4 regions of the Roseburia sp. OF03-24 genome follow, and region 1 is predicted to be linked to each of the others. Evidence: predicted binding sites of a transcription regulator. Region 1 holds the regulator's gene; each other region holds the start of a gene.
The links. Region 1 encodes Rex, which represses fermentation and respiration genes when NADH is low (regulators of the CRP and FNR family bind a similar motif). Its sites were predicted from a motif close to ATTGTTAANTANTTAACAAT; they were not measured.
Positions count from the first base shown of each region.

Region 2: DXA60_RS00035 (DUF5692 family protein) is a predicted target of Rex. The motif match lies at 3,409-3,428, and genes of this name have one in related genera.
Region 3: DXA60_RS08905 (acyl-CoA carboxylase subunit beta) is a predicted target of Rex. The motif match lies at 5,814-5,833, and genes of this name have one in related genera.
Region 4: rsxC (electron transport complex subunit RsxC) is a predicted target of Rex. The motif match lies at 1,826-1,845, and genes of this name have one in related genera.

Region 1 covers NZ_QSCK01000021.1:7,055-15,194, forward strand. The annotation lists gene DXA60_RS11595 (isopropylmalate/homocitrate/citramalate synthase) at 1-1,125, shown strand, start outside; gene DXA60_RS11600 (GntR family transcriptional regulator) at 1,136-1,795, shown strand; gene DXA60_RS11605 (NADP-dependent isocitrate dehydrogenase) at 1,810-3,021, shown strand; gene abc-f (ribosomal protection-like ABC-F family protein) at 3,018-4,955, shown strand; gene DXA60_RS11615 (redox-sensing transcriptional repressor Rex) at 5,081-5,734, shown strand; gene DXA60_RS11620 (NAD(P)H-hydrate dehydratase) at 5,821-7,383, shown strand; gene alr (alanine racemase) at 7,416-8,140, shown strand, end outside.
Region 2 covers NZ_QSCK01000001.1:3,801-11,940, forward strand. The annotation lists gene DXA60_RS00020 (ABC transporter ATP-binding protein) at 1-618, opposite strand, end outside; gene DXA60_RS00025 (sensor histidine kinase) at 705-1,529, opposite strand; gene DXA60_RS00030 (response regulator transcription factor) at 1,519-2,181, opposite strand; gene DXA60_RS00035 (DUF5692 family protein) at 2,354-3,361, opposite strand; partial or broken gene DXA60_RS00040 (IS1634 family transposase) at 3,701-5,248, shown strand; gene DXA60_RS00045 (hypothetical protein) at 5,426-5,605, opposite strand; gene DXA60_RS00050 (sensor histidine kinase) at 5,733-6,881, opposite strand; gene DXA60_RS00055 (response regulator transcription factor) at 6,878-7,525, opposite strand; gene DXA60_RS00060 (CD1871A family CXXC motif-containing protein) at 7,660-7,800, shown strand; gene DXA60_RS00065 (4Fe-4S binding protein) at 7,793-8,140, shown strand, end outside.
Region 3 covers NZ_QSCK01000014.1:48,776-56,915, reverse strand. The annotation lists gene DXA60_RS08935 (S8 family peptidase) at 1-71, shown strand, start outside; gene cls (cardiolipin synthase) at 163-1,698, shown strand; gene DXA60_RS08925 (D-alanyl-D-alanine carboxypeptidase family protein) at 1,751-2,968, opposite strand; gene DXA60_RS08920 (segregation and condensation protein A) at 3,101-3,850, shown strand; gene scpB (SMC-Scp complex subunit ScpB) at 3,875-4,444, shown strand; gene DXA60_RS08910 (D-alanyl-D-alanine carboxypeptidase family protein) at 4,539-5,783, shown strand; gene DXA60_RS08905 (acyl-CoA carboxylase subunit beta) at 5,961-7,394, shown strand; gene DXA60_RS08900 (OadG family transporter subunit) at 7,407-8,140, shown strand, end outside.
Region 4 covers NZ_QSCK01000014.1:30,135-38,274, reverse strand. The annotation lists gene DXA60_RS08850 (CheR family methyltransferase) at 1-464, shown strand, start outside; gene DXA60_RS08845 (ribonuclease H-like domain-containing protein) at 574-1,677, opposite strand; gene rsxC (electron transport complex subunit RsxC) at 1,972-3,300, shown strand; gene DXA60_RS08835 (RnfABCDGE type electron transport complex subunit D) at 3,388-4,338, shown strand; gene DXA60_RS08830 (RnfABCDGE type electron transport complex subunit G) at 4,340-4,951, shown strand; gene rsxE (electron transport complex subunit RsxE) at 4,951-5,673, shown strand; gene DXA60_RS08820 (electron transport complex protein RnfA) at 5,688-6,284, shown strand; gene DXA60_RS08815 (RnfABCDGE type electron transport complex subunit B) at 6,298-7,089, shown strand; gene DXA60_RS08810 ([Fe-Fe] hydrogenase large subunit C-terminal domain-containing protein) at 7,269-8,140, shown strand, end outside.

The DNA.
Region 1 (8,140 bases):
CGCCTGGGTGGACCGAAGGGTCTGATACGACAGAGTGAATTCTTTTTATATAGCAAAAAAGACAGAGATGCCGTCTATAAATGTTTAGAGCGCGGTTATAAATTTCCGGAAGTTACAAGCTGGATTCGGGCAAGCAAACAAGACTTCCAGTTAGTAAAAGATATCGGTCTGCGTGAGACAGGTATTCTGGTAAGCTGCTCGGATTATCATATTTTCTATAAAATGAAAATGACAAGAAGAGAGGTCATGAATCTTTACCTGAGTGTCATCCGTGAGTGTTTGGAAACAGGTATCAGTCCACGCTGTCATTTGGAGGATATCACAAGATCTGATATTTACGGTTTTGTAATTCCGTTCTGTGTGGAGCTTATGAAGCTGATGGATGAATATAAGATTCCAATCAAGATCCGTGCCTGCGATACTATGGGATATGGAGTGAATTTCCCTGGTGCTGTGATTCCGCGAAGTGTACCGGGTATCATTTATGGTCTGACCACACATGCAGGTGTACCTTCTGAACTGATCGAATGGCATGGTCATAATGATTTCTATAAAGCAGTTAATAACTCTACGACGGCATGGCTTTATGGAGCCAGTGGTGTCAACTGCTCCCTGTTCGGTATCGGAGAGCGTACCGGTAACACACCGCTTGAGGCTATGGTTTTTGAATATGCACAGTTAAAGGGAACACTCGATGGTATGGATACCACAGTGATCACAGAGCTGGCGGAATATTTTGAAAAAGAGCTTGGATATGTGCAGCCGAGCCGTACACCGTTTGTCGGCAGTAATTTTAACGTTACAAGAGCTGGAATCCATGCGGACGGACTTCTGAAAAATGAGGAGATCTATAATATTTTTGATACCGGAAAATTCTTAAACAGACCGCCATTAGTATCTGTTTCCAACACATCCGGTCTTGCAGGAATTGCTCTCTGGATCAACTCATATTATCATCTTCCGAAAGATAAGAGTGTCGATAAGAACTCAGAACTTGTAAAAAAAGTAAAAGTCTGGGTAGACAAGCAGTATGAGGATGGACGTGTTACGGTACTGACGGATAAGGAATTAGTAGAAGAAATTGAAAAATGCTGTAAGGAATTAAATGTAACAATAGGAGCATGAGGTGTCATATATGGGAGAGGATAATTATTCCTTAAGTTCCCGTGTGTTCCATACGATCCGTGAGAATATTTTATCCGGAAAATATGCGACAGACGAAGAACTGAAGGAAAAAAATATCGGCGAAGAGTTAGGCGTCAGCCGTACTCCGGTGCGTGAGGCGCTCCGCCAGCTTGAACTGGAAGGATTAGTCACCATCATTCCGAATAAGGGTGCTTATGTTGTAGGTATTTCCAAGAAAGATATTCAGGATATTTACGAGATACGGTCACGTTTGGAGGGACTGTGTGCAAAGTGGGCTGCGGACAATATCACAAAAGAGCAGTTAGATGAACTGGATGAAAATATATATCTGTCTGATTTCCATGCAGCAAAAGGAAATTCAGAACAAGTCGTGGAATTAGATAACCGTTTCCATGAAATTTTATATAACGCTTCTGACAGTAAAGAGCTGAAACATGTGCTGCTTGATTTTCATCATTATGTGCAGCGTGTACGTAAAATCACACTTGCAGATCCAAAACGTTCTGTGCAATCGAATCAGGAACACAGACAGATTGTGGAAGCATTAAAAAAACATGATGCCAATCTGGCAGAAAAACTTGCAAATGAGCATATGATGAACACCATTCACAATATGGACAATTACGGATGGGACAATTTATTTCAATAGAAAAGGAGAACATAATGGAAAAAATCAAAATGACAACACCACTGGTAGAGATGGACGGAGATGAGATGACAAGAATCCTCTGGAAAATGATCAAAGATGAATTACTTCTGCCGTTTATTGATTTAAAAACAGAGTATTATGATCTTGGATTAGAGCATCGTAATGAGACAAATGATCAGGTTACCGTTGACTCTGCCAATGCAACAAAGAAATACGGTGTTGCTGTAAAATGTGCAACGATCACACCAAACGCAGCACGTATGACAGAATATAATTTAAAAGAAATGTGGAAAAGCCCGAATGGTACGATCCGCGCCATGTTAGATGGAACGGTATTCCGTGCACCGATCGTTGTAAAAGGGATCGAGCCATGTGTAAAGAACTGGAAAAAACCGATCACGATCGCGCGTCATGCATATGGCGATGTATATAAAGCAACTGAGATGAAGATTCCTGGAGCAGGCAAATGTGAGCTGGTATATACAGCGGAAGATGGTACAGAGACGAGAGAACTGATCCACAACTTTACCGGAGCAGGCGTTGTTCAGGGACAGCATAACCTTTGCAATTCCATTGAAAGTTTCGCAAAAAGCTGTTTTAATTATGCGCTGGATACAAAACAGGATCTGTGGTTTGCAACAAAGGATACGATTTCAAAAAAATACGATCATACCTTTAAAGACATTTTTCAGGAAATCTTTGATGCAGAGTACAAAGAAAAATTCGAAAAAGCAGGTATTACCTATTTTTATACATTGATCGATGATGCAGTTGCACGTGTAATGAAGTCTGAGGGTGGTTATATCTGGGCATGTAAAAATTATGATGGAGATGTCATGAGTGATATGGTTTCAAGTGCATTTGGTTCACTTGCCATGATGACTTCTGTATTAGTTTCCCCGGATGGATATTATGAATATGAAGCTGCACATGGAACGGTACAGCGCCATTATTACAAACACTTAAAAGGTGAGGAGACATCCACAAACTCTGTTGCAACTATTTTTGCATGGACAGGTGCACTTAAGAAACGTGGAGAACTTGATTCTAACCAGGCATTATCTGATTTTGCAGAAAAACTTGAAAAGGCTTGTATAAAGACCATTGAAGATGGTAAAATGACAAAAGACCTTGCGCTGATTACTACAAATCCGAATCCGGTTGTATTAAACAGCGAAAATTTCATCAAGGCAATCAGAACAACATTAGAGGAAAGTTTAAAATGATTTTGTCATGTCAGAGTATCTCAAAGTCTTTTGGAACAGATGAGATCTTAAAAGATGTAAGTTTTCATATTGAAGCAAACGAAAAAGCAGCGATTGTCGGCATCAATGGTGCCGGCAAGTCTACGCTGCTTAAAATTATTATGGGCGAAGAAACGTCCGATACCGGTGAAGTGATCCTTGCAAAAGATAAAACAATCGGTTATCTGGCACAGTATCAGGATGTATCGGGGCACAGAACCATTTATGACGAAGTTCTTAATGCAAGAGCTGACATCCTTGAAATGGAACAGAAACTCCGCAATATGGAGTCAGAAATGAATCAGCAGACCGGTGGGGAACTGGAAAAACTGATGGAGGTTTATCATCGTCTGAGCCACGAATTTGAACTGCAGGGCGGATATGCATACCGGAGTGAAGTAACCGGTATTTTAAAAGGACTTGGTTTTTCGGACGAAGATTTAACAAAACAGATGAATGAATTGTCCGGAGGACAGAAAACCAGGGTTTCGCTTGGCAAACTCTTAGTCACAAAGCCGGATGTATTACTTTTAGATGAGCCGACAAACCATCTGGATATGGAGTCGATCCGCTGGCTTGAGAATTTTCTGCGGGCTTACAAAGGGGCTGTTGTGATCGTAGCACATGACCGTTATTTTCTGGATCGCGTTGTCACAAAAGTTGTAGAGATTTTCCAGCATAAAGCGTATGTATATCAGGGAAATTACTCGGATTTTGCGAAGAAGAAAGCAAAAGTCCGTGAAGATCTGTTAAAACAATATTATAATCAGCAGCGTGAGATCAGACATCAGGAAGAAGTTATCACAAAGTTAAAATCGTTTAACCGTGAAAAATCCATCAAGCGTGCGGAGAGCCGCGAAAAGATGTTAGACAAGATAGAACGTATTGAAAAACCGGTTGAGGACAATACAGACATTAAGATCGTGTTAGAGCCAAATGTGGTCAGCGGAAATGATGTCCTTACGGTGTCAGGTCTTGCAAAATCATATCCGCCGGTTACATTGTTTTCGGATATCTCATTCGAGATTAAACGTGGGGAGCGGGTAGCACTGATCGGCAATAACGGAACCGGGAAAACGACCATCTTAAAGATCATCAATAATCTGATACAGGCAGATGGTGGTACGGTAACACTTGGTTCGAATGTTCACATTGGATATTACGATCAGGAACATCAGCTTTTACATATGGAAAAAACCATATTTGAAGAGATCTCAGATGCTTATCCAGAGCTGAACAACACAAAGATCCGCAATGTACTGGCAGCCTTTTTATTTACAAATGATGATGTGTTTAAGCGGATCTCAGATTTAAGCGGTGGTGAAAGAGGCCGTGTCTCTCTGGCAAAACTGATGCTTTCAGATGCTAATTTTCTTATTTTAGATGAGCCGACAAACCATCTGGACATTACATCCAAGGAAATTTTGGAATCTGCATTAAACCAGTATACAGGAACGGTATTTTTTGTTTCACATGACCGCTATTTTATCAATCAGACAGCAACAAGAATCCTGGAGCTGACAGGTGAAACAATTGTAAATTATATCGGAAATTATGATTATTATCTGGAAAAACATGATATTATGACGCAGTTGTATGTGAAACAGCCAGAAACTTCAGATGTGCAGCCTAAGAAACAGGATGATGCCGTTAATAAGCTCGACTGGCAGGCACAAAAAGCAGAGCAGGCAAGGATTCGTAAAATTGAAAACAGTTTAAAAAAAGCCGAGGAAGAGATTGCCGCACTTGAAAGTGAAATAAGCATGATCGATGAAGAATGTGCAAAGCCGGAAAACGCAGTTAATTCCGCAAAATTAAATGAGCTTGCAGCAAGACAGCAGGAGTGCAGGGAACGACTGGAAACCTGCTATGAAACCTGGGAAGAGCTGTCAATGCAGTTAGATGGAACTGATTGATGATATTTCCTGACAAAACAGAAAATATCTTATTGAAAAAAAGATAGTTAAATTTTTCACACATTGACAGACACAGGGGAAATCACTATAATAAACGAGAGAACGTAAGAAAGGTGGAACCTTTTGTGCAGGAAAAAGAAATATCACAGGCAGTTATCCGGAGAATGCCGCGTTATTACCGCTACCTCGGAGAACTCTTAGATGCCGGTGTAGAACGTATATCATCCAATGATCTGAGTAAACGAATGAATGTGACTGCATCCCAGATCAGACAGGATCTGAATAATTTTGGTGGTTTTGGCCAGCAGGGTTATGGTTATAATGTAAAGTTTTTATATGAGGAAATCGGTAAGATATTAGGTTTAAATGAAAGACACAATATTATTGTGGTGGGTGCAGGTAATCTTGGACAGGCACTTACAAACTATGTGAAATTTGAAAAACTTGGTTTTGTGATCATAGGACTGTTTGATGTAAATCCTGCATTGGACGGTGTGACCGTGCGTGGAATCAAAATCCGCATGCTGGATGAATTAGAGAGTTTCTGTGCAGAAAATCAGGTGGATATTGCGGCGCTTACTATGCCAAAGGAAAAGGCTGATGCCATTGCAAACAGACTAGTCGGACTTGGAATCCGCGCAATCTGGAATTTTGCGCATGTAGACCTGGAGCTCATTGATAAAAATGTTGTTGTAGAGAATGTACATCTTTCCGACAGTTTGATGCAGTTATCTTACAACATTGTCAGAAACAAAAAAGCAGAAGAAAACGGCAACTGAAAAGGGTGCCATAAATTCAGGAAGCAATTAGCTGCCGCACAGATCTTTGTGCGGCGTTTTTTGCTTATAACAGGGGGCTTATTATCATGAAGTATCTTGTAAACAGCAGGGAAATGCAAAAATATGACGCAAATACCGTTTCACATTTTAAGGTTCCGGGACTTCTTCTGATGGAGCGTGCAGCAATAACATTTGTAAATGAACTCCATAAGCAAAAGGTCGATCTCTCAGAAGTTCTTATCGTATGCGGCAGCGGAAATAATGGTGGAGATGGTCTTGCGATCGCCCGCCTTTTATTTCTGGAGGGACATACTGTTACAGTTGTTTTTGCTGGAAATAAAGATCATTGCTCGGAGCAAAACAGAATCCAGCAGGATATTTTAAATGCATATGGTGTTCCTGTCTATACGGATTTACCGGAACAGATCAGACCAACAACTGTCATAGATGCACTATTTGGTGTAGGGTTGTCGAGAGACGTGACTGGTACTTATGCAGATATATTATGTTGTATGAATACACTTCCGGGAGAAAAAGTGGCAGTGGATATTGCATCCGGAATTTCTGCAGATACAGGTGCTGTCCTTGGTATGGCATTTCGTGCAGATATCACGATCACATTCGCATTTGCGAAATTAGGCAGTATTCTCTGGCCGGGAAATGAATATGCCGGCAGAGTGATCGTATGTGATATCGGTATCACGAAAGAAAGCTGGCTGGGAGAGACACCGTCAGTAATGGCATTGGAAACGAAAGATTTATTGCTGCTCCCGGAGAGAAAAAGTCATTCTAATAAAGGAAACTATGGAAAACTTTTGCTGATCGCAGGAAGTGTCAATATGGCAGGGGCGGCAGTTTTATCTGCAAAAGCTGCTTACGCCACAGGATGCGGTCTGGTGCGTGTGCTGACGCCGGAAGAAAACAGGATTATTTTACAGAGCTGTGTTCCAGAGGCGGTTCTTACTACTTATGATAAAAATGCTGCTCCGGGGAAGGCTGTATTACAGGAGGCTTTTGATTGGGCAGATGCCATTGTGGCAGGTCCCGGGCTTGGGAAAGAAAAAACTGCTGCACAGATATTAAATTTTGTGTTAGAATATGGAACGTCACAGGAAAAGAAAGCAATTCTTTTTGATGCGGATGCGTTAAATCTGATAGCAGAGCAGAATGACTTACCAGAGGCAGATATCTGGAAAAATTTTAAAATCCCGGCAGTGATCACACCTCATCCCGGAGAGATGAGCCGGCTTACCGGAAAAACAGTCAGTGAGATCCAGCATCATTTACTTCAGACTGCTGCGGATTATGCAAAAGAATATCACGTTGTATGTGTCTTAAAAGACGAACATACCGTAACTGCACTGCCGGATGGTAAAAAATACCTGAATCTTTCCGGCAATTCCGGAATGGCAACAGCAGGAAGCGGAGATGTGTTAAGTGGTGTGATCGGTACATTTATGGCACAGAAAATAACACCTTACCAGGCGGCTCCTCTTGGGGTATATCTTCATGGCCTGTCCGGTGATCTTATGATACGCACAACGGGGTTACAGGGGCTTACAGCCTCAGATCTGATCTGTGGTATTAAAAAAGTTCTGAATATTTATACTACAAAGCCGGTCGATAATGAACAAAAATTCGTTGAATAAAAAACGGTACACAAAATAGATGGAGGATCAACATGAACAGATACAGCAGAGTGCATGCGGAAATCGATCTGGATGCAATTCTACACAACATGGATGCGATGCGCGGAAACATTGCAAAAGACACAAAAATTATGGCTGTCATTAAGGCAGATGGCTACGGACATGGTGCCGTAGAGATTGCAGAGACGATTGAAAAACTGGATTATCTTTATGGTTATGCAGTTGCCACGGTTGAGGAAGGACTTATCCTTCGTAATCACGGAATCCAGAAACCGATCCTGATCTTAGGATATGTATTCCCGGATCAGTATGTGGATATGATTAAAGCAGGTATCCGTCCAACCGTATTTACAAAAGAGATGGCAGAAAAACTTTCCGTTGCCGCAGCAAGTATCGGAAGAGACTGCAAGATCCATTTCGCGATCGATACCGGAATGAGCCGGATCGGTTATCAGGTCACAGAAGACGCAGCAGATGAGATGGCACAGCTTTCAAAACTGCCGCATATTATAGTGGAGGGTATTTTTACCCATTTTGCGAAAGCGGATGAAAAAGATAAGGAACCAACCTACCAGCAGATCGGACTTTTCAAGAAAATGATCGGCATGTTAGAAGACCGTGGCGTAAGTATTCCGATTCATCACTGTTCAAACAGTGCAGGGATTGTCGATATTCCAGATGCAAATATGGATATGGTCCGCGCCGGCATCACATTGTATGGCATGTGGCCGTCTGAGGATGTAGATAAGAATGCGAT
Region 2 (8,140 bases), on a different contig from region 1:
CAAGGCAATTTTTTCATCATGCGTAACTAAAAGAATCGTCTGCTTATACTTTTGATTGGCAAGCTTTAAAATATCCATAATCTCTCTGCCCGTCTTACTGTCAAGGTTTCCAGTCGGTTCATCCGCCAGTATAAAAGCCGGCTCATTGATCAGTGCCCTTCCGATTGATACTCTCTGCTGCTGTCCACCGGACATCTGTCCCGGAAGATGTTTTGCCCGTTCCAAAAGCCCAAGCAGCTGCATCATTTCTGTTAATCGTTTTTTATTTTCTTTTCTTCCATCCAGTTTCCATGGCAGCATAATATTTTCCTCTGCAGTAAGCGTAGGAATCAGATTGTAAAACTGATAAATAATTCCCAGATTTCTTCTTCGAAAAATAGCAAGTTCATCCTCGTTCATTGCAGCAATATCATTTTCCTCGATCACGACAGAACCACTGGTTGGATGATCAAGTCCTCCGATCATGTTCATAAGGGTAGATTTTCCTGAACCGGAAGCTCCGACAATCGCAACAAATTCTCCTCTTTCAACAGAAAAAGAAACATGATCAAGTGCGGTCACTTCCGCTTCTCCCTGACCATATTTCTTTGTCAGCTCTCTTACTTCTAAAACAGCCATCGCATTATCCTCCCTTTTCACTACTGATCTTAACAATGTAAAATGACTGTTCCGTGACAAAACCAAAATCAATTATGACAATTCTGTCACTTAAAAAATTTTATGATAAACGTCGTACCGCATCCATAGTTTCCAAAATCAATATCTATATCTCCGCCCTGTCCTTTGACAATTGATAACGCAAGCGGCATCCCAATCCCAAAGCCATTTTCATTTGTGGAATATTCAAATCTTTTAAAAAGGGCTGCGTACTGCTCTCTACTCATTCCTGCACCGCTATCCTTTACCGAGATCCAGCTATACAACGGATTTCCACCGCTGTCTATTTCGATTTCACTATCTTTCGGAGAATACTCGATCGCATTTTTTACAAGATTCGTAAGTGCCTCCACCGTCCATTGCTTATCACAACTGATAACGCTGTCATTTTTCAGTATAAGTTTCTGATTATTAATATCTAAAAGTATCGCAACCGAAGGATTTACAGCTTCAAGCAATTCTGATGTCTTTATATCTTTTTTTATAAACTCAATGGCATGTGCATCAATCTTTGCCATCTTAAGCAGTGCGCCTACAAGCCACTCCATCTTGTTTAAAGAAACTCTGATGTTATGAATAAATTCCGCCTGTTTTTCCGGTTCTGCATCTTCTAATAAATCTGCCATGATCATCATGGAAGTGATAGGTGTTTTAAGCTGATGAGAAATATCTGCCATATAGTCAGAAAGAATGTCTCTTTCCGATTCGATCACCTTGATCTGTTCATTTTTCCTGTTAACCAGAGCATAGATGTCATTTTTTAAAATCTGAAATGCACCCTCTCTGTTATCACGGATATCAAATTTCTCACCGGAAATATAGCCTTTCACAAACTCAGACAATTTTTCTACTTCTTTTTTCTTAATCCACACGATATCCCATTCCTCTCACAGTCTCGATCTGTAATGCCGCCCCGAGTTTTTCACGCAGTCTTTTCACGTAAACAGTGAGTGTATTATCCTCCACAAAATTACCATCTATATCCCAGATTTTATCTAAAATCTGCTGTCGGGATAATAAGACTCTCTGATTATTAGCAAAAATAAGAAGCAGTCTGTATTCTAACGCAGTAAGATCAACAATCCTGTCATCCACATAAACTTTTGCCTCATCCGTATTGATCTTGACCTGTCCTATGCAAATGATATGATTCTTTCCCGTCTGCTTATTCTGAACCGATAACACACGCCTTACTCTCGCAAGCAGTTCCCTGATCCGGAAAGGCTTTACGACATAATCTGCTGCACCTTCATCAAAAGCCCTGACAATCGTATTTTCATCATCAACTACAGTCAGAAAAATGACGGATGTATCTGTATTTTTTAATTTATTGCCTATATCAGCCCCCAGTCCGTCCGGCAGCTGCATATCTAAAATTGCAAGATCAAAATATCTTTTTTCGATGAAACCACACGCATCTGCAACGGTCACAGCATGACAGACTTCATAGCCTTCCATTTCCAGTGCATATATAATTCCCGATGCGATCATAGTATCATCTTCTACCAGTAAAATATAATTCATCTGCAACCCCTTTCTCATTCTGACCAGTCACTGCTTTTCAAAAAATCCACTGTAAAATAATAACACAAAATAAAGAAAAAGCCTACCGCATCCGCTGCGACAGGCTTCTCTTTATTTTTCAATTTTTTATTATCACAGGCATTCCTGCATCAGCAGCATAGCAATTATGTCCTTATGCCTCAGCCTGCTCTGCGATCTTCTTATATCCATCCATGTCATCATAGATGCTGTTTGTCCATGGATTCTTTTTCTTCTGGACAGATTTGTAGATCATAAATACAAATACTGTAACGTTAGCGATCAATGCTAAAGCACTTACGATGTTGTAGATTACCGGATTGTAGGTAGAGTTTACAACAACTACCTCATCCTGGAACATCGGCCAGCACTGCGCGAAGAAGCACCAGATGGAAAGTGTTCTGGCACGGTTCTCAAGCCATGCACCCTTGTTGATAAGAAATGCTGCTGTTGTCGGAGCTAACAGTAATGCAAGTCCGCAGTACCATGCGTGGCTCGGCAGACAGTTATATGTATAAGCAAAGTTCCATAAATCGTATGCAACGATCCAGAACCACATCATATCCGGCCAGATCATATCGCGTGAACTGTCTTTGTCACTCTTTTTACGTACACATACGCCAAACCAGCCTGCGATCGTAACCGCATTTAAAATACCTGCGATACCATTCATAATATTCCATGGTCCGCCAAGTACGAACATGCCCGGCTCATCGGCGAGTTCTGTGATATTGCCCCAGTACTGCATTGCAACCTGGAAATCACGGGAACAAGCCTCGAAAATATTGATAGCAAGGATTGCCGGAATTAAAAGCATGAAGATCTTGTTGTTTTTCAGTTCCCAGGTCGTACCGTCTTTTCTTGTTCCCTTGACATAACGGAAACACCAGAAGAAAATACAGCCTGCGGTGGATGAATAATACTTTGCAAGGTGGAACCAGTCGGTATAGGCAATACCTTTTAATACCGTAAACCATGTAACTGTTCCAATGACCGGAAGTATGAACCAGAAAAAGAAACCGCTCCACTTCCATCTTCTTGATACTTCATTAAGCAGAACCAAAGCTGCAAATACTGCTACCCAGATCAGAATTACCGTAAGATTCGAAAATCCATTTCCCGCTGCGGTAAATCCTGAAGGGCCTTCATGAAATGTAAACATATACATTCCTCCCTTATATAGATTAGTTTTATCTGGTCATACCAGACATTGTTATAATTTTAACATTAATTTTATAAAGTTTCAATATAATTTATGTTTTTCTGCAAAAATGGCACTTTTTCGTCCTTTTGAACCAAAAAGTGCCATTTATTTCTTGTGGTATAACCAGTTTTATTTTTCATCCTCGATCGTAAGCGTTCCAGGTCTCACGTTCAGATAGATACTGCCTTTATCGGGAGTTTGACACATTGAAATGCAAAAAAGTACCGCAAAGCCTTGAAATAGGCTTATTTTTTTGTCAAATTTTTATTTTTATTATATAGTAATATTTAGTGATATCGTCTTGAAACACTGAAATATAAAAGTGAAAAAGAGGATGCTACTGTCATGATCCCATTTCATTCCAACAGACTCATGGACTATAATAAGCAGAAACTTTTTTCTGGCGGATATCTTTTTCTTCAGTCTATTTACTATGGACTTAAGCTCGATTCTGTCTGCCGAAAAATCAAAAGCCGACATAAATTCGAGTATGATCTTAATTCGATTTTATCTGATTTAATTTATACAAGGGTTCTAGAACCTTCCAGCAAAAGTTCTTCTTTCCGAGCAGCAAAACAGTTCCTTGAGCCTCCCACTTATGAACTTCATGATGTGTACCGAGCTCTTTCTGTTCTTGCTTCTGAAATGGATTTTATTCAATCAGAAGTTTATAAAAATAGCTTTTTTCTCGGTGACAGAATGGATCGGATCCTTTATTATGATTGCACAAACTACTACTTTGAAATCGAACAGGAAAATGGAGATAAAAAATACGGAAAAAGCAAAGAGCACCGTCCGAATCCCATTATTCAAATGGGTCTCTTTACGGATGGTGACGGAATACCTTTGGCTTTCTCACTCTTTCCTAGAAACCAAAATGAGCAGAAATCCTTAAAACCTTTAGAAACAAAGATTCTCCAACAATTCGGCTGTGATAAGTTTATCTATTGCAGTGACGCCGGACTTGCTTCTGAGGATAACCGTGTTCTTAATCACATGGGACAGAGGGCATTTATTGTCACTCAGTCCATCAAAAAGCTGCCTGCTGAAGACCGGGCATGGGCTTTAAAGAAAACTGGCTTTAAACGTCTCTCAGATGATAAACCTGTTGACCTCACAAAACTGACAGATGATGACAAGAACCAGCTTTATTATAAAGACGAACCATTTACAACAAAAAAACTGGATCAAAGATTGATCATAACCTACTCCCCTAAATATGCCGCTTATCAGAAATCCATCCGTGCGGAGCAGATCTGTCGGGCAGAAAAAATGGTTGCAAATGGCTCTCTAAAAAAACAGCGCAAAAATCCAAATGATCCTGCAAGATTTGTAAATAAGGTAGCTGTAACCAACGAAGGAGAAAAAGCTAAGATCCACTATTATCTCGATACGGATAAGATTGCTGAAGAAGAAATGTATGACGGGCTTTATGCGGTATGTACAGACCTGCTTGATGATAACGTTGCAGATATCTTAAAAGTCAGTGAAGGAAGATGGCAGATTGAAGACTGTTTCAGAACTATGAAAACAGACTTTGAAGCCAGACCCGTTTACTTAAACCGTGAAGACCGAATTAAGGCTCATTTTCTTACCTGTTTTCTTGCTCTGTTACATTTCCGGTTATTAAACCGCTCCTTGAAAGGGACTTATACCACAGAACAATTACTTCACACTTTAAAAGACATAAAATTTACGGATATAGAAGAACAGGGCTTCATGCCGGTATATGAGCGTCAGGAAATCACTGACGATCTCCATGAAACCTGCGGATTCAGAACGGACTATCAATTCATAACAAAACGGAAAATAAAAGGAATTCAGAAAAAAAGTAAGCGGAGATAAAACATTACTATATTTCGTGTATGCAGATAAAAGTGCCACACCCCTTGTATTTACAGGGATTGTGGCACTTTATTAACTAATCAACTGTCAAAAATGAGATTATACACGCCTGTTCTCAAAATGCAAGGTTTTTATCCTGAGCCATATAGAGTTCCGCAAAATATGGATCTTACTTCATCAGTTTCTCAAAAGTCCCCTGGCAGAATCACGAACCGGGCAGGAAAGATTCACCTTTTCCAGTGCCATCATGATCTCATTCGGAAACTGCCTTTCCACGCGGAATATGACCAGTTCCATAAATCCGCGTATCAGATAATGATTTAACATTTCCTCATGATTAAGGACTTTCTCTTTCATTTGCATCAAAACTTTCAGCAATACATTCGACACTACAAAAACAACCAGATATCCGCATAATTCAATAGAAAAGAATTAAATACCCCAGGCACGAGACAGCCAGATGTAACTAATAAGTTATGATCGATCACAGTGGTAATATTACATCAAAAACCGTTCCTCCAGACGGATTTGATCTGACTGCAATACTGCCATCATGCACTCTCACGATTTCACGGACAAGCGCAAGTCCAAGTCCTACACCGCCAAGTTCCCGGCTTCTGGATTTATCCACACGAAAGAATGGTTCAAACACGCGTTCCCTGAGTTCCTCAGGGATTCCGTTTCCCGTATCCTCCACGGACAGATAAACATGTTTTTCCTTCCGGTATGCAGTTACTGTAACCTGTCCGCCTGAATGATTATATTTTATGGCATTCTCAACAAGATTGTATACCAGCCTGTAAATAAGAATGTCACTTCCAACCATCGTTATATTTTTACATTTTCCAGTAAGTTTTATATTTTTTTCCTGTGCAAGAGGATCCAGATCTGCTAACACTTCATCAACAAGCGCGTCAACCATAATTTCATCATCCCGTCCCACAGTCTGGAGTTCACTCATATCAAGGAGCGTTTTTACCATTTTACTGAGTCTTCCATTCTGCTCGGTAACCATCTTTATTGTCTGCAATGTATCAGCATCATTATCCGGATGCCGTGTAGAATTATAAAGATCAAGCTGTACCTGCATCAAAGATAATGGCGTCCGCAGTTCATGTGCTGCATTTGCGGTAAATTGCCTCTGTATCTCAAATGCGTCCGAGAGACGTTCAAGCATCTTATTATACGAAACGCTAAGCTGGTTCAATTCTTTAACTTTATTTTCTTCTATTCGTGAAGCTGCCAGATTTTGCGCCTGTACTTCTTCAATTTTATCAGAAAATTCACGGATTGGTCTGAGTGCATGCCCACTTATAAAATATGTAACTACCCCGCCAATAAGAGCCAATATGGCTGATATCAGCAGACTGTTTTTTTTGTAATCTTCCTTATTATTATATGCCTGGATAGAAAAATCATTGGCAAACTCATCCCACTTATCATCTGGAATGCTGATATATATTTCATCCGTATCCTCCCCGTTATCCTCTCCCTGGGCATCCACAGTCTCCTGCAGGGAATCGATATAATACACGCCATTTTTATAGACAAACATCGTCAGACATCCACATATAACTGCAATATATACTGTAATGATACAGGTAAGCCTCCACTGCAGTGACATTCTTTTCATCGTTCAGACTCCTCCCGTATTTTATATCCCTCTCCCACCTTGTTTAAAATCGGATCATATCCAAGTTCAGCCTTAAGCTTTTTCCTAAGCGAAGACATGTGTACTCTGATGGCACCACTAAAGCTATCCACGGATGCATCCCAGACATGTTCCATCAATTCCTCCTGACTTACCGGTCTTCCAGGATTCAGAAGTAAATATTCCAAAATGCCATTTTCTTTTCTTGTCAGGGAAATCATTTTCCCTTTTGCATATGCCTCACGTCTTACCGTATCGAACTTTATCCCACCACTTTCCAGACACACATCTTTCTGCACAAATTTTCTTCTTGTCAGACTTCTGATACGCGCCTCAAGTTCCTGCAGATGAAATGGTTTTTCCATATAGTCATTTGCCCCTGCATCCAGTCCTTCAACCTTATCCGCAATCTGCCCTCTTGCAGATAATATAAGAACCTTTGTCTCCTCATTTCTCTGTCTGAGTTCCTTTAAGATCTCCATTCCATCCATACCGGGCAGATTCAGATCCAGAACGATCAGATCATAATTCTCCGTCAGGACACTTTCAAAAGCCTCTTCCCCATCATAACAGGTATCCACCTCGTACCCTGCATCATACAGCCGTTTTGCAACCATGTCACACATTTGTTTCTCATCTTCAACTATCAATAATCTCAAAATTCATTCACCTGCTTCTTAACACAAATTTTACAACAGCTATTGTATAATACTAACATCAGCTGGTCAATAAATACAACAAATGAAAGGAGTAAAATATCTTGAAGTGCAAAAAAATCTATCAGTCGATCCTGCTCATCTCAGGTATCACCATGATAAGTTACGGTGCGGTCAGAGGAGAAGCAGCTGTCGTGCTCGGTAAAGCAATAAAATTATGTCTGGAGTGTGTCGGAATTGGATAAAAAAAAGAATTTTCTATCAAAAAAAATAGCTGTACTACGCGGATGGATACAGGCAGCTGCCACACTGCTCACGAATATCCATATTCCTAATTTATGGAAAGGAAAAATATATCAGGGCAGCGTAAAAAACGTATGTGTACCAGGATTAAATTGTTACTCCTGTCCGGCGGCAACAGGAGCATGCCCAATTGGCGCTTTTCAGGCGGTTGTTGGTTCATCAGGATTTAAATTTTCATACTACATAACCGGATTTTTTATTTTACTCGGTGTAACACTCGGAAGATTTATATGTGGTTTTCTGTGTCCGTTTGGATGGTTTCAGGATTTACTTCATAAAATA
Region 3 (8,140 bases), on a different contig from region 1:
CATATCCGCGAAGCACGCAGCTTGGAAAAACCGGCTGGGGAATGATACATGTGGATTATCTCGTCCGTTGACTTTTGAACGGAAAATTATTACAATAAGCACATGCCTGCGATGAAATAAAACTTTATTTTATTAAAAAACAGCGCAGAAATGGAGTTTTGTATGAAGAAAATATTACATCTCATATTTGGAAGATTTTTTGTAGTAGCCATGGCGATCATTTTACAGGTGTTATGGTTATGTGTTGTATTGTGGCAGCTTAGCTACAAGTTCACATATGTCAATCTGCTCGTACGTGTGATCGCGATTATTGTCGTACTTGTCATCGTCAATAAATGGACAAATCCGGCGAATAAACTTTCGTGGACATTTTTGATACTGCTTTCACCGGTTTTCGGACTTATGGTATATCTGTTGTTTGGAAGATCAGGTCTGACAAAACATACCAGAGAGAGAATGGATGCAGTTAACCGACAGGTAGAAGCCTTGTTTCAGAGAGATACCGCAGCAGAAGAGAAATTGGAAAAAGAAAGCCGGTCGGCATATCTGCAGTCATCTTATATTGATAAATGGGCAGGCTTCCCTTTATACCAGAATACACAGACGAAATATTACAGATGCGGGGAAGAAATGTTCCCGGATATGTTAGAGGCATTGCGTGGTGCAGAACATTTTATTTTTCTCGAATATTTTATCATCGAGGAAGGGTATATGTTTAATACAATCCTGGATATTCTGGAAGAAAAGGCAAAAGCAGGAGTGGATGTGCGATTTATCTATGATGATGTCGGCAGTATCAATTCTATTTCCTTTGGATATTATAAGAAGCTGCAGGAGAGAGGAATCCCCTGCGTGACATTTAACCCATTTAAACCGTTGATCTCTGTGGTGATGAACAACCGTGATCACAGAAAGATTTTTGTGGTGGACGGTTATATCGGATTTACAGGTGGAATCAACCTTGCAGACGAATACATCAACAAAGTACAGAGATTTGGCTACTGGAAAGATACCGGAGTCAGGATTGAGGGAGAGGCTGTCTGGAGTCTTACGGCAATGTTCCTTGAAATGTGGAACTATATTAATCGTTCCACAGAAGATTACAGCAGGTTTCTGCCATCGGTATATCAGCAGAAAAAAACTGATTCGGATGGGTTTGTGCAGCCATATGGAGACAGTCCTCTGGATAATGAAAATGTCGGAGAAAATATTTATTTAAATATCATAAGCCGTGCAAAAAAATATGTATACATTTTCACACCGTATCTGATCATAGACCATGAGATGCTGATCTGCCTTTCTAATGCGGCAAAGAGCGGTGTGGATGTAAGAATTGTGACACCGGGAGTGCCGGATAAAAAAGCAGTTTATCTTCTGACACAGTCATATTATGAACCGCTTTTAAAAAATGGTGTAAGGATCTTTCAATATACACCAGGATTTATCCATGCAAAATGTTTTGTCTGTGATGATGAAATTGCAACAGTCGGCAGTGTGAACCTTGACTACCGGAGTCTGTTTTTACATTTTGAATGTGGTGTATTTATGTATCAGTCTAAGGCAGTCATGCAGGTAAAAGAAGACTGCCTTAAGACATTTGCTGAGTCAGAGGAGATGGACGTTGCATTCTGCAGGGAGAGAAAACTTCCGGTACGTATGGTGCAAAGTCTGATGCGTCTGTTTGCACCATTGCTGTAGCATATGATGATGGGACTGGAAAAAATATATAATGTACATCGTTTGAAATGTCTCATGGAACAAAGTACAGGAGGGTGCGGCAAAAATAATCTTTATATTCTGCAGCATTAACTGTATCTGTATATACGATACTGACACTGCCGATGGGTGTTCCGTTCAGGAAATACACCGCTTTTCCGGCAGTGCCGCCTTTTTTTACAGGCGCTGTCACACTTTCTGGCAGTTCTATGCTTTTGGTAATGCCGGAAAGATCACTTCCATCTGTTGTCATATACTGAAAAGGTCTTTGGTAGATGATGCCGACAGAATCAGCAAGGCCTTTTTCTACCGGAAGGGCGTCTAGTTTATCTTCATGATTGTCACAGTAGATCCTGCATTTCCCAAATCCGTAATTTAACAGTGATGTAGCATCAGCAGAGCGGGACTTGATATCGGGTGCACCCATGATGACAGCAATCAGTTCCATGCCGTCTTTTTTTGCAGTTGCAGAAATACAGTACATGGCAGTATTGGTAAATCCGGTTTTCAGACCGGTGGCGTACTGGTAATGCTTGATCAGTTTATTGGTGTTGGTCAGCCCAAACTCAGAGGAACCTTTTGCAGTAGTGTGGGTGATATTTTCCATCCAGATCGTACAGTAATCGTGGATTTTCGGATATTTTGTGATCAGTTCGCGTGACATTAAGGCAATATCGTTTGCACTGGTCATATGCCCATCGGCGTCTAAACCACAACAGTTGATAAATGTGGTATCATTCATGCCGAGCCCTTTGGCACGTTCATTCATCATGCGGACAAATTCTGACTCTGAGCCGGCAATATGTTCTGCCATGGCAACACAGGCATCGTTCGCACTTGCGACACTGATGCATTTGATCATCGTATCGACGGTCTGTGTTTCGCCTGGTTCTAAAAATACCTGTGAACCTCCCATGCTGGCTGCGTGCTCGGAGACAGTCACAGTATCATCGAAAGAAATCTGTTTTGAGGAAAGAGCATCAAAAATCAAAAGCAGAGTCATGATCTTGGTGACGCTTGCCGGATGTCTCGATTCGTGGGAGTTTTTTTCATAGACAATGGCTCCGGTAGATGCCTCCATTAAAATTGCACTTGGTGCGGAAATATTTAAATCAGCAGCCGGTACAGTTTCTGTATTAGAGCTAAATGAGATAGAGTCTGCTGTGCCCGGAGTGAAACAGGAAGATACAGGAAATAATGTGCTTTGCATAAAAAGATTAAGACTAAGCAGAAAGGAAACCACAAATTTCAAAAATATGCCCTCCGTAGGGTTCTGTTATAATTTATTTTAGGAGTACGGGATGTACATTATGCATAAAAATCTTGAATTTTACAGGAATCCACGGTAAAATCATTATTTGTGGAATGAGAGGGTGTTACATAGATGGAATTAACAGTAAAGCTTCAGGTGTTTGAGGGTCCACTGGATCTGCTTTTACATTTATTGGAAAAAAATAAAGTAAATATATATGATATTCCGATCGTGGAGATTACCAGCCAATACATGGAATATATTGCTGAGATGCGCAGACAGGACTTAAATGTGATGAGCGAATTCCTTGTGATGGCGGCGACATTACTTGATATTAAATCCAAAATGCTGCTTCCTGCAAAAGAAAGTGAAGATGAGCAGGAGGAAGACCCAAGAGCCGAACTTGTGCAGCAGTTATTGGAATATAAAATGTATAAATGTATGGCATATGAACTTAAGGATCGTCAGATCGATGCGGAAAAAGTCCTGTATAAAGTACCGACGATTCCGCCGGAAGTGCTTGCATATGAAGAACCGGTAGATGTGAATGAACTGATGTCCGGTATCACACTCGCAAGATTGAACGATATATTTCAGTCTATCATAAAAAAACAGGCGGACAAGATCGATCCGGTCCGCTCTAAATTTGGAAAAATTGAGAAAGAGGAAGTGTCACTTTCCGATAAGATGTCGTATGTGGAAGAGTACAGCATGCATCACGGACATTTCTCATTCCGGAGCCTTTTAGAAGCGCAGTCCGGGAAAATGGAAGTGGTTGTGACATTTCTTGCAATATTAGAACTGATGAAAATGGGAAAGATAGTTGTTTCGCAGGAATACACATTCGATGATATAAAAATTGAATCAAAAATTGCTGCGTAGCTGCAGAGCAAAATGGGGACTGGCATGGAAGAAAAGAAATATGAAGCAATCGTTGAGGCAATCCTGTTTACGATGGGAGAGTCAGTGGAATTGGAACGCATAGCAAAAACACTCGAACTTGATACAGAACAGACAAAAAAGATCGTGGAAAATCTGATGAAACGCTATGAAAATGACAGTATCGGGATCAAGATCATGGAACTTGACGGTTCTTACCAGATGTGTACAAAAGGAGAAATGTATGAATATCTGGTAAAAATTGCCAAACAGCCGAAAAAACATGTGTTGACCGATGTTTTACTTGAGACGCTGTCGATCATCGCCTACAAACAGCCGATCACAAAAGCAGAAATTGAAAAGATAAGAGGGGTTTCCTGCGACCATGCAGTAAATAAACTGGTAGAGTATAATCTGGTATGTGAATTGGGAAGACTTGACGCACCGGGCCGTCCGTTGCTTTTTGGAACGACAGAAGAGTTCTTAAGGAGCTTTGGTGTACATTCGATAGATGAACTCCCTGTGCCAAGTCCGGTCCAGGTTGAGGAATTTAAACAGGAAGCAGAAGCGGAAATGCATATGAAACTGGATATCTGATCCGGTTTTATATGTATTTTTTTTGATGTAAATGCACATGTTTTTGATGTTGTGTACATAAGGATTGATGAAATACTTTTTTGGAGTTTTGCATATGTGGAAAAAGCTGCTGGCGTGGATACTTATTACTGTAATTTTAATTGGAAACGGTATACAGGTGGTGGAAGCTTTTGAACAAAGTGGGAATGTGCAGATGGAGAAAATAATGGGAGAGCCGGATCAGAATTCTTTGTATGCAAGGTCGGCAGTGCTCATGGACGCGGATTCCGGACGTATCCTGTATGAAAAAAACGGACATCAGGCGATGGCAAATGCGAGTACAACAAAAATTCTTACCTGTATCATTGCACTTGAGAAATGTGAGTTAGACAGTGAAGTGACCGTGAGTGCACTTGCAGCTTCACAGCCGAAAGTACATCTTGGTATGAGGGAAGGACAGCGTTTTTATCTGAAGGATCTGCTGTACGGACTGATGTTAGAATCTTATAATGACTGTGCAGTGGCAATCGCTGAACATATCGCAGGCACAACGGCTGATTTTGCAGCAATGATGAACGATAAAGCAAAAGAGATCGGCTGTGAGGACAGCTATTTTATTACACCAAACGGACTGGATGCAAAAGATGAAGACGGTTTTCACCATACGACAGCGGCGGATCTTTCGCTGATTATGCGGTATTGTATCAAAGGTTCTAAGATGGCGGGACAGTTTCTTACGATCACACAGGAAGGGCAATATCAGTTTCATGATATGGATGGGAAAAACAGTTATACCTGTTACAATCATAATGCGTTTTTGCAGATGATGGATGGGGCATTGTCCGGTAAAACCGGGTTTACCGGTAATGCGGGATACTGTTATATAGGCGCATTACAGCGTGATGACAGGACTTTTATTGTAGCACTGCTTGCCTGCGGGTGGCCGAACAATAAAACATATAAGTGGGCAGATGCGAAGAAACTTATGCAGTATGGAATTACAATGTTTAAAAAAATAAAACTGGATGAGATTGAGCTGAACACAAAGGAATCTGCTGCTGTAGAGGTGAAAGGCGGGCAGAGCAAAAAGATCGGTGGAGAGGTTAGAACAGAACTGGAAATATCACCGATAGAAGGACTGACAGCACTGCTGATTGGAAATGAGCAGGAAATACAGGTAAAGTATGAAGTGACGCCAAAACTTTATGCGCCGGTAATGAATGGGGATTTTGCAGGAGAAATTACATATCTGCTTGGGGATGAGATTCTGGCAAAACGTACAGTTACGGTAAAGGAGACGGTAAAAAAAATAGATTTTTTCTGGTGCATAAAAAAAGCAGCCGAATTATTTCCGCTGTAAATGCCCAAAACACTATGTATGTGAAAAAAAACTGTCAAAAAATTAACAATTCACTTGAAAATTTGTCGCCGACCATCTATAATTTATCCTAGCGGAATTTGTTATATTTTTACATTATTCACTATGTACCATGTCGAAAGATGTGGTAACAAACTTTATAGATGGAGGGCAAAAAGGATGAATAGTAGTAATGATAGCTTGGCAATGCAGCGTATTACCAAGTTAGTCGATGAGAACAGTTTCATGGAAATCGGTTCTCTCGTAACCGCAAGAAATACAGACTTTAATCTTGCAGACACAGATACACCGTCCGATGGTGTAATTACCGGACACGGTCTGGTAGATGGTAATCTGGTATTTGTATACAGCCAGAATGCAGCCGTATTAAACGGTACTATCGGAGAGATGCATGCAAAGAAGATTGCAGCCGTATATGATATGGCAATGAAAATGGGAGCACCGGTGATCGGATTTATCGATTGCGCCGGAATGCGTTTACAGGAATCTGTTGATGCATTAAACGGATTTGGTGAGATCTACGCAAAGGAGGTCGCAGCATCCGGCGTTGTTCCACAGATTTCCGCTATTTTCGGAAGCTGTGGCGGTGGACTTGCAGTAGTACCTGCATTATCTGATTTTGCATTTATGGAGAGCAAAGGAAAAATGTTCATCAACTCCCCGAATGCGATCGATGGCAACCGTGTTGAAAAATGCGATACATCCTCAGCAGAGTTCCAGAGTGAGAAGAATGGCTGCATCGATGCAGTTGGAACAGAGGATGAGATCATTGCACAGATTCGTGAGTTAGTAAGCATTCTTCCTTTAAATAACGAGGGAGATGTATATACATCTGAATGTGAGGATGATTTAAACCGTGCATGTGAGAACATGGCAGCTATGAAAGGTGATCCGAGATATTTACTCAGCGAGATCTCTGACGGACATGTTTTCTTTGAGACAAAGAAAAACTACGCAAAAGACATGGTAACCGGATTTATCCAGTTAAACGGAATGACAATCGGCGCAGTTGCAAACTGTTCAGAAGTTTATGATGAAGAAGGCAAAAAAGCAGAAGAGTTCTCCGGAGCTTTAACAGCAAGAGGATGCAACAAGGTAGCAGAGTTCGTTAATTTCTGTGATGCATTTGAGATCCCTGTATTGTCTTTAACAAATGTAAAAGGATATGCAGCTACTGTATGTGCAGAAAAAGGACTTGCAAAAGCACTTGCACGTATGACTATGGCGTTTGCTGATGCAACCTGCCCGAAAGTTAACGTAATTACCGGAAATGCAATCGGAAGTGCTTATGTGACAATGAACTCCAAAGCAATCGGAGCAGATTTTACATATGCATGGACAGATGCAAAGATCGGTATGATGGATGGAGATCTTGCAGCTAAGATCATGTACGCAGATGCATCTGCAGACGAACTTGCAGCAAAAGCAAAAGAATATGATGCATTACAGTCTAGTGTCATGACTGCAGCAAGACGCGGTTATGTAGATCTTATTTTAGATCCGGCAGACACCAGAAAGTACCTTGTAGATGCATTTGAATTATTATATACAAAATGTGCAGGTGTACCGGACAAGAAACATGGAACAAAATAGAAAGGTGAAGTTATGAAGAAAAAATTATCTCTTATGCTTTGTCTTTGCTTTATGGTTCTGGCAATGACAGCATGTGGAACGGATCCTAAGAGCGTTGATTATTTTGGTATGAGCTATTCTGATATTCAGGATAACATGGAGCAGACAGTATCTGCGCTTGTTTCATTTTCAGATGAAGATATACAAAGCGGTGCAGAATATTATGATTCCAACGGAATGGATGCGTTTGCCCATTTACTGACATCCTGGGGTGAAACAGTTCCGGATTTAGGTTCATATCAGGGACTTGGAGAGCTTACTGTGACGAAAGCACAGAAAACTGTGACTGCAGATCAGGTTTTACATTTCTCAGACAGAGATGTAGTTGTTTCATATGTATATGAATATAATTACGAAACAGAATCACCGGAACTTACAGATGCCAGTGCAGATCTTGTGTATTCACTTGGTGAGAAAATGGAAAAAGCCGGCATGAATACATTGATGGGAATGGGAACCGTATTCGTAGTTCTTATCCTGATCAGTCTGATCATCAGCTGCTTTAAAGTAATTCCGTATTTACAGAACAAAAAAGCAAATGCTGGTGCAAAGAAAGAAGTGGCAGATCCTGTAGTAGACCAGATCGAACAGCGTGAGGAAGCAGCTTCTCTTACCGACGATTTAGAACTGGTTGCAGTTATTTCTGCAGCGATCGCAGCGGCAGAAGGAACGTCAGCAGATGGATTCGTAGTACGTTCTATTCATAG
Region 4 (8,140 bases), on a different contig from region 1:
GTTCGACAGGAGATGAGCCATATTCACTTGTCATGGCTCTTTCAAGACAGGTGCCGCTTACTAATATTAAGATCATTGCGACAGATATTGACAATCAGGTGCTCGATACAGCAAGAATGGGGCTGTACAATGAAAAGAGTATCGCTTCCGTACCGGATGACCTTAAGAAAAAATATTTCACAAAAGTTGGTTCTTCCTATCAGATTTCAGATGAGATCAAAAAAAGAGTGGAATTTAAGAAACATGATCTGCTAAAAGATCCTTATCCAAGTGGCTGCAATCTGATCGTTTGCCGTAATGTGGTTATTTATTTTACAGAAGAGGCAAAAGATGTGATCTATCAGAAATTCCATAAAGCTCTCCAGCCTGGTGGCGTGCTTTTTATTGGAAGCACAGAGCAGATCATGAATTACAGAGAACTTGGATTTGACAGACATACATCGTTTTTCTTTGAAAAACAGTAAAAGATATATAAGAAAGATAAGAGACATCAGAGTCTCTGAGATGAAAAACAGGAAGTCATATTTCAGACTTCCTGTTTTTTGATAAGATTTTTATTGGTTTTTGTAAAGACTACATTTTTTTATTGCAGATAAACTGCAGTACATGCAGACAATATTCTCTTTGCATTTCTTTGGAAACAGCAAAATCTTCTGTAAGTTCAAAGTAGCTTTTCTTATCTTTAAACATATGCCGGAATGCCGGTTTTACGATTTCCTGATACTGGGGAAGAAAAATGGCATTCCTTTTTTCATAACAGGTTCCTGCGGTAGCCTTTTTCCTGCGTTCTTTTGGAATCGATGCAGCAAGGCTTGAAGGGATAGCGAGATCCTCCTCGGGCAGATACCAGTAGTTTTTATAATCAGAAAGAAAATATTTAAGCTCTCCTGTATATAAGCGGACACAGAGTGTTGTCTGGTCTGTATCGACCACTAGATGGAAATCCTCATAATGACAGGAAACACGTTTAGGAACCGAAAAATCGTTTTGCAGAGAAAAGAGAAGCTCCCTGCATGGTCTGCCGTCATAAGAGACATATTCATTTGCATTGATGGATGTTACGGTAAATGCCCCGTCAAACAGTTTTACGTAGGACAGGACAGAGAGAAGTTTTGGCATATCGATAACATCCTCATAATTGTGCTGTTTTAAAAGAGAGATAAGTTTCTCATCGGGATTTTTCTGATATTCTTGATATACTTTGATCAGTTCGCCGCCGTTATACATATCTTGGCGGTTTAAACCGATGAATTGTTCCACTGTTTTCTGCTTGAGATCAGGCAGGGCAAAAAGAAAACGGAAGCCGGAGATCATTTTATAAATATCAACATATTCATAGGAAGAAAATGGTGCGGAAATTTTGTATTTCTGGCATTTGTTTGTCAGGTACGGAATATCAAAACCGATTCCGTTAAATGTGATGATCGTGTCAAAATTTTTCAGATAATCTAAAAATGCATGCAGCACATCCGATTCATCTGCTGGAGTTTCTGCAAAAAACTGATCGACAATCAACAGATTTTTCTTCCGCGCAGCACATCCGATCAGATAGAGTGATGTGCGGACAGCTGAAAATCCGGTTGTCTCTATATCAAAAAAAAGAGATTTTTCTGTAAATATCTGTTCTGTCAGCGAATCGTTTAATGTAAAAGGCATTTCTTCGTGCCAGTATTTCATAAAAGTCTCCATTCCTGCGCTTTTTCTGCGCATGTGTATTCCCTATATGTACTGCCATTTATGGCAGGTAAATTCATTGGATTACTGCAATTTTATCATATATATAAGGAAAATGGAATTACTCTTAATTGGTGGAATTATCTCAATAATTGTGAAAATTTTGTCAAAAGGTACTAAAAAAAATACAAGGAACAGATGTAATATGTATCATTTTGTGGTATAATCTATAGGATAAATGTTCTATGAGCTATATCATAGAATAGAATACAATTAAGAGAAAGTGGGGCACGAAAAATGGGTTTAAAGACATTTAAAGGCGGCGTCCATCCTTACGAAGGCAAGGAATTAGCAAAGGATGCGCCAATTGTGGAAGTTTTACCCAAGGGCGACCTGGTGTATCCGTTATCACAGCATATCGGAGCACCTGCAAGTCCGATAGTGGCGAAAGGCGACAGAGTATTAAAGGGACAGAAAATCGCAGAAGCGGGCGGTTTTGTATCGTCTCCAATTTATGCATCTGCTTCCGGTACTGTAAAAGCTATTGAACCGCGTCGTGTGGCAGTTGGCGATATGGTCAATTCCATCGTGATCGAAAACGACGGAGCGTTCGAAGAGGTTTCTTATACACCGTGTGAAGATGTAACTGCTTTATCAAAAGAAGAGATCATTGGTAAAGTAAAAGAAGCCGGTGTTGTCGGCATGGGTGGTGCAGGTTTCCCGACTCATGTAAAATTATCACCGAAAGAACCGGAGAAAATTGAGTACATTATTGCAAACTGTGCAGAGTGTGAACCGTATCTGACGGCAGATTACCGGAGAATGTTAGAAAATCCGGAAGAACTGATCGGTGGTATGAAGATCATCCTTCAGATTTTTGACAAAGCAAAAGGTGTATTCGGTATTGAGAATAACAAACCGGATTGTATCGAAAAACTGCAGGAACTTGTAAAAGATGAGCCGCGTATCGAGGTTTGTCCGTTAGAGACAAAGTATCCGCAGGGTGGTGAGCGTCAGCTGATTTACGCGGTAACAGGACGTTCTATCAATTCTAAAATGCTTCCGGCAGATGCTGGTTGTATCGTAGACAATGTTGAGACGATCATTGCAATTTACAATGCTGTCAAACTTGGCAAACCGGTAACAAACCGTATCTCTACGATCACTGGTGATGCGATCGAGCATCCTGGCAACTTTTTATATAACATCGGTACGAGTTATCAGGAACTCGTTGATGCGGCTGGTGGATTTAAAGTACAACCTGAAAAGATCATTTCCGGTGGTCCGATGATGGGATTTGCAATGTTTGGATTAGACGTTCCGACCACAAAGACATCATCTTCCCTGTTATGTATGTCACAGGATGAGGTTGCAGCAGCAGAGAAATTACAGACAGCATGTATCAACTGCGGACGTTGTGTGGAGGCATGCCCGGAGCAGTTGATCCCGTCAAGACTTGCAAAGTTCTCAGATAAGGGACTTTCCGAAGAATTTGAAAAATGGCATGGATTAGAGTGTGTGGAGTGCGGCAGCTGCAGTTTTGCATGCCCGGCGAAGAGACAGCTTGCACAGTCCATTAAGACCATGAAGAAACAGGTTCTTGCTGCAAAACGCAACAAGAAATAATGAAAGCATGATTCGCAGAGATTTTCGGAAAATGTGTTTTCACAATATTAAATAAAATTTTAAAACTGAAGAAAGAGGTGGATTCCTGTGAGTGATTTATATCATGTTTCATCATCACCACATGTGCGTTCCAAAGATACAACGGAAAGAATCATGCTTTATGTAATTATTGCATTGCTTCCGACAACTTTATTTGGTATCTATAACTTTGGATACAGAGCACTGATTTTAATTTTAGTAACAATCGCATCCTGTGTTGCATCAGAGTGGATCTTTAACAAGATCGTACATAAAAAACAGACGATCAATGATCTGAGTGCTGTTGTGACAGGATTACTTTTAGCATTGAACCTCCCGGCTACACTTCCATGGTGGGAAGCAGTTCTTGGCGGTGTATTTGCAATTATTGTTGTAAAATGTATGTTCGGCGGCCTCGGACAGAACTTCATGAACCCTGCACTGGGTGCAAGATGTTTCCTTCTGATCGCATTTGCAGCGAACATGACAAACTTTACGATTGATTCTTATACCGGAGCAACACCGCTTGCGGCAATGAGAAACGGGGATGCAGTAAATACCATGGATATGCTGATCGGACGTACTGCCGGAACAATCGGTGAGACTTCTGCAATCGCTATTCTGATCGGTGCGATCTTCCTGATTTTAATGGGAGTGATCGATCTTAGAATCCCGGCAAGCTATATTATAACATTTGTTGTTTTCATGCTTCTTTTCAGCGGACATGGTGCTGACTGGACTTATATTACAGCACAGCTCTGCGGTGGTGGTCTCATGCTTGGTGCATTCTTTATGGCTACTGATTATGTTACTTCACCGATCACACCAATGGGACAGATCATCTTTGGTATCTGCTGTGGTATCTTTACCGGACTGTTCCGTTGCTTTGGTGCAAATGCAGAAGGTGTTTCTTTTGCAATCATCTTAAGCAATATCTTAGTTCCGATGATCGAGAAATATACAGTTCCGAGAGCATTTGGCATGGTAAAAGAAGCCAAAAAGCAGGAAGGAGGCAAATAAGATGAATAAGAAGATCGTTCATGACGCATTAATTTTATTTGCTTTTACAATCGTACTTGGACTTTTACTTGGAGTTGTGTACGGTGTCACAAAACCTTCAATTGACAAGGTAAATGAAGAAAAAACACAGAATGCCTACAAACAGGTATTTACAGATGCAGATCATTTTACAGATTATGCAGATTTTGATGCAGACGCAGCACAGGCTCTGTTAGATGAAAACGGATATTCCGATGAGATCGAGACAGTAGTTGCAGCACAGGATGCATCCGAAAATACACTTGGTTATGTATTTACGGTAACCGCAAAGGACGGAAGTCAGGGATCTATCACATTCTCCGTAGGTATCCAGAATGATGGAACTGTAAATGGTTATTCCATCACATCTATTTCTGAGACACCTGGTCTTGGTATGAAGGCGCAGGAAGAAGATTTCTACGGTCAGTTTGAAAACAAAAAAGTAGATTCCTTTACCGTTGTTAAGTCAGCTCCGTCAGCCGACAACGAGATCGAAGCAATTTCAGGTTCTACCATTACATCAAAAGCTATGGCTAACGGTGTAAATGCCTGCCTGACATACTTCCAGAATGTTTTAGCGGGAGGTACAAATTAATGAACAAGAATGTAGAACGTTTATATAACGGTATTATCAAGGAGAATCCTACCTTCGTTCTGATGCTTGGTATGTGTCCGACATTGGCGGTTACTTCCTCAGCAGTCAACGGACTTGGTATGGGACTTTCCACAACAGTGGTACTTATTTTATCCAATATGCTGATTTCAGCATTCCGTAAAGTGATCCCGGATGGTGTCCGTATGCCGGCATTCATCGTAATCGTTGCATCACTTGTTACCATGGTTCAGTTTATCATGCAGGCATATACACCAAGCCTTTCCGAGTCTTTAGGTGTATATATTCCTCTTATCGTAGTAAACTGTATCATCCTTGGACGTGCAGAAAGCTATGCTTCTAAGAACCCGGTAATCCCGTCTATGTTTGATGGTATTGGTATGGGACTTGGATTTACATTTGGTCTTACCTGCATCGGTTTGATCCGTGAACTTTTAGGAGCAGGTCAGATCTTCGGATTCCAGATCTTATCCTTAAAATGGTTTACACCGATCACAATTTTCGTTATGGCTCCTGGTGCATTCTTAGTATTGTCCTGTCTGGTTGCTATTATGAACATTGTAAGAGCGAAGATGGAAGCAAAAGGAAAACCGTTAGCAGAGCCTGCAGGATGCTTGAGCGGCGACTGCTCCGGCTGCAGCCAGGCTGCACACTGCAGCGGTAAAGCAACTGTAAAAGCAGATGCTGCCGGAAAAGAAGAGTAGGAGGATAGGTACAGATGAAAGAATTACTTTTGATTGCAATCGGTTCTGCGATTGTAAATAACGTTGTATTAAGTCAGTTCCTTGGTATCTGTCCGTTCTTAGGAGTTTCCAAGAAAACAGAGACAGCAGCCGGAATGGGCGGTGCAGTTGTGTTCGTTATCACGATTTCCTCGTTTGTAACAGCACTGATCTATAAATTTATTCTTGCAAACAGCTATCTGATGAGCAAGGGGATCGATCTTACTTATTTACAGACGATCGTATTTATTCTTGTTATCGCAGCATTAGTACAGTTTGTTGAGATGTTCTTAAAGAAATCAATGCCGGCATTGTATCAGAGTTTAGGTGTATACCTTCCTCTTATCACTACAAACTGTGCCGTATTAGGTGTTGCATTAACAAACGTTACAAAAGAATATGGAATCTTAGAGAGTGTTGTAAATGGTTTTGCAACTGCATTCGGATTCCTGATCGCGATCGTTCTGATGGCAGGTCTGCGTGAAAAAATTGAATACAATGATATTCCAAAACCATTTCAGGGTACTGCGATCGTTCTGATCACAGCAGCTTTGATGTCTATCGCGTTTATGGGATTCTCAGGAATGATTTAGGAGGAAAAATAAGATGAACGTTACAGCAATATTAGTTGCAGCCCTTGTTGTGGGCGGCGTAGGTATCTTGATTGGATTTTTCCTTGGTATTTCCGGAGAAAAATTCAAAGTAGAAGTTGATGAGAAGGAAGTTGCCATCTTAGGCGAACTTCCAGGAAATAACTGTGGTGGTTGTGGTTATGCCGGATGTTCCGGACTTGCTGCAGCGATCGCAAAAGGTGAAGCACCGGTAAATCAGTGTCCGGTCGGTGGTGCACCGGTTGCGGCAAAGATCGGTGCGATCATGGGTGTAGATGCTGGCGAGGGTGAGAAAAAAGTTGCTTTCGTAAAATGTGCAGGTACCTGTGATAAGACACAGAAAGACTATGAGTACACCGGTAATGAGGACTGTGCATCTATGGCATTTGTTCCAAACGGTGGACCCAAAGCATGTAACTATGGCTGCTTGGGATATGGTTCCTGTGTGAAAGCATGTCCATTTGATGCGATCCATATCGTAGACGGCATTGCATTAGTTGACAAAGAGGCATGTAAGGCTTGTGGTAAATGTGTAGCTGCCTGCCCGAAACACTTAATCGAGCTTGTTCCTTACTCAGCAAAACATATTGTTCAGTGTAGTTCTAAGGATGTCGGCAAGAATGTAATGAAGGCATGTTCCGTTGGATGTATCGGATGTCATCTCTGTGAGAAGAACTGTCCGAAAGATGCCGTACATGTCATTGACAATGTAGCATATATTGATCAGGAAAAATGTGTCGGATGTGGTATCTGTGCACAGAAATGTCCGAAGAAGATTATTCTTTAATTTAAGTACAATTAGAAGAACAAAAGAACAGGCTGCTCAAAGCGGTCTGTTCTTTTGTATATTATTTTATAAACATTCAAAAAAATAAGTGATAAAAATTGTTATTAACACAAAAATATGATAAAATATCACTATAACAATATATTTTTTATGAAAATTATACAAAGTGGGTGGACAAAATGGAACTTATTTACGCAAATGATAATTGTACCGGATGCAACAAATGTGTAAGAGATTGTCCGGTGCTGATCGCCAATGTTGCAACAGATGCAGGAAAGGTAACAGTTGACTCTGAAAAATGTATTGCATGTGGGGCATGTTTTGATGCATGTGAGCATAATGCCAGAGAATATCAGGATGACACAAAATCATTTTTTACAGCATTAGAAGCAGGAAAAAAGATTTCTGTTATTTTAGCTCCTGCATTTTTGGCAAATTATCCGCATGAGTATAAAAAGGTACTTGGATATCTGAAGGAAAAAGGTGTAAATCATATTTACAGTGTTTCTTTCGGTGCAGATATCACGACATGGGGATATTTAAAATATATTACAGAACATCAGTTTCTGGGTGGCATTTCCCAGCCATGTCCGGCAGTTGTCAATTATGTGGAAAAATATATTCCGGAATTACTGCCGAAAATGATGCCGATTCATAGTCCGATGATGTGTATGGCAATTTACATAAAAAAATATTTAAAATGTGATGATGAACTTGCATTTATCAGTCCTTGTATCGCAAAGAAGACAGAGATTACAGATCCAAATTGCTATGGCTATGTAAAATATAATGTGACATTTAAAAAGCTTTTTGAAACGATTGGAAATAAATATCAGGGCTGTAAGGAATATGAGGACGAACTGGAATATGGGATGGGTGCGCTTTATCCGATGCCGGGTGGACTCAGAGAGAATGTAGAGCATTTTCTTGGAAAAGAACAGGTGGTAAGACAGGTAGAGGGCGAAGAGGAGGCTTATCGCTACCTGCATGAGTACTTAGAACGTATCAGAACAAACAGGAGACAGCCATTTATGGTCGATATTTTAAACTG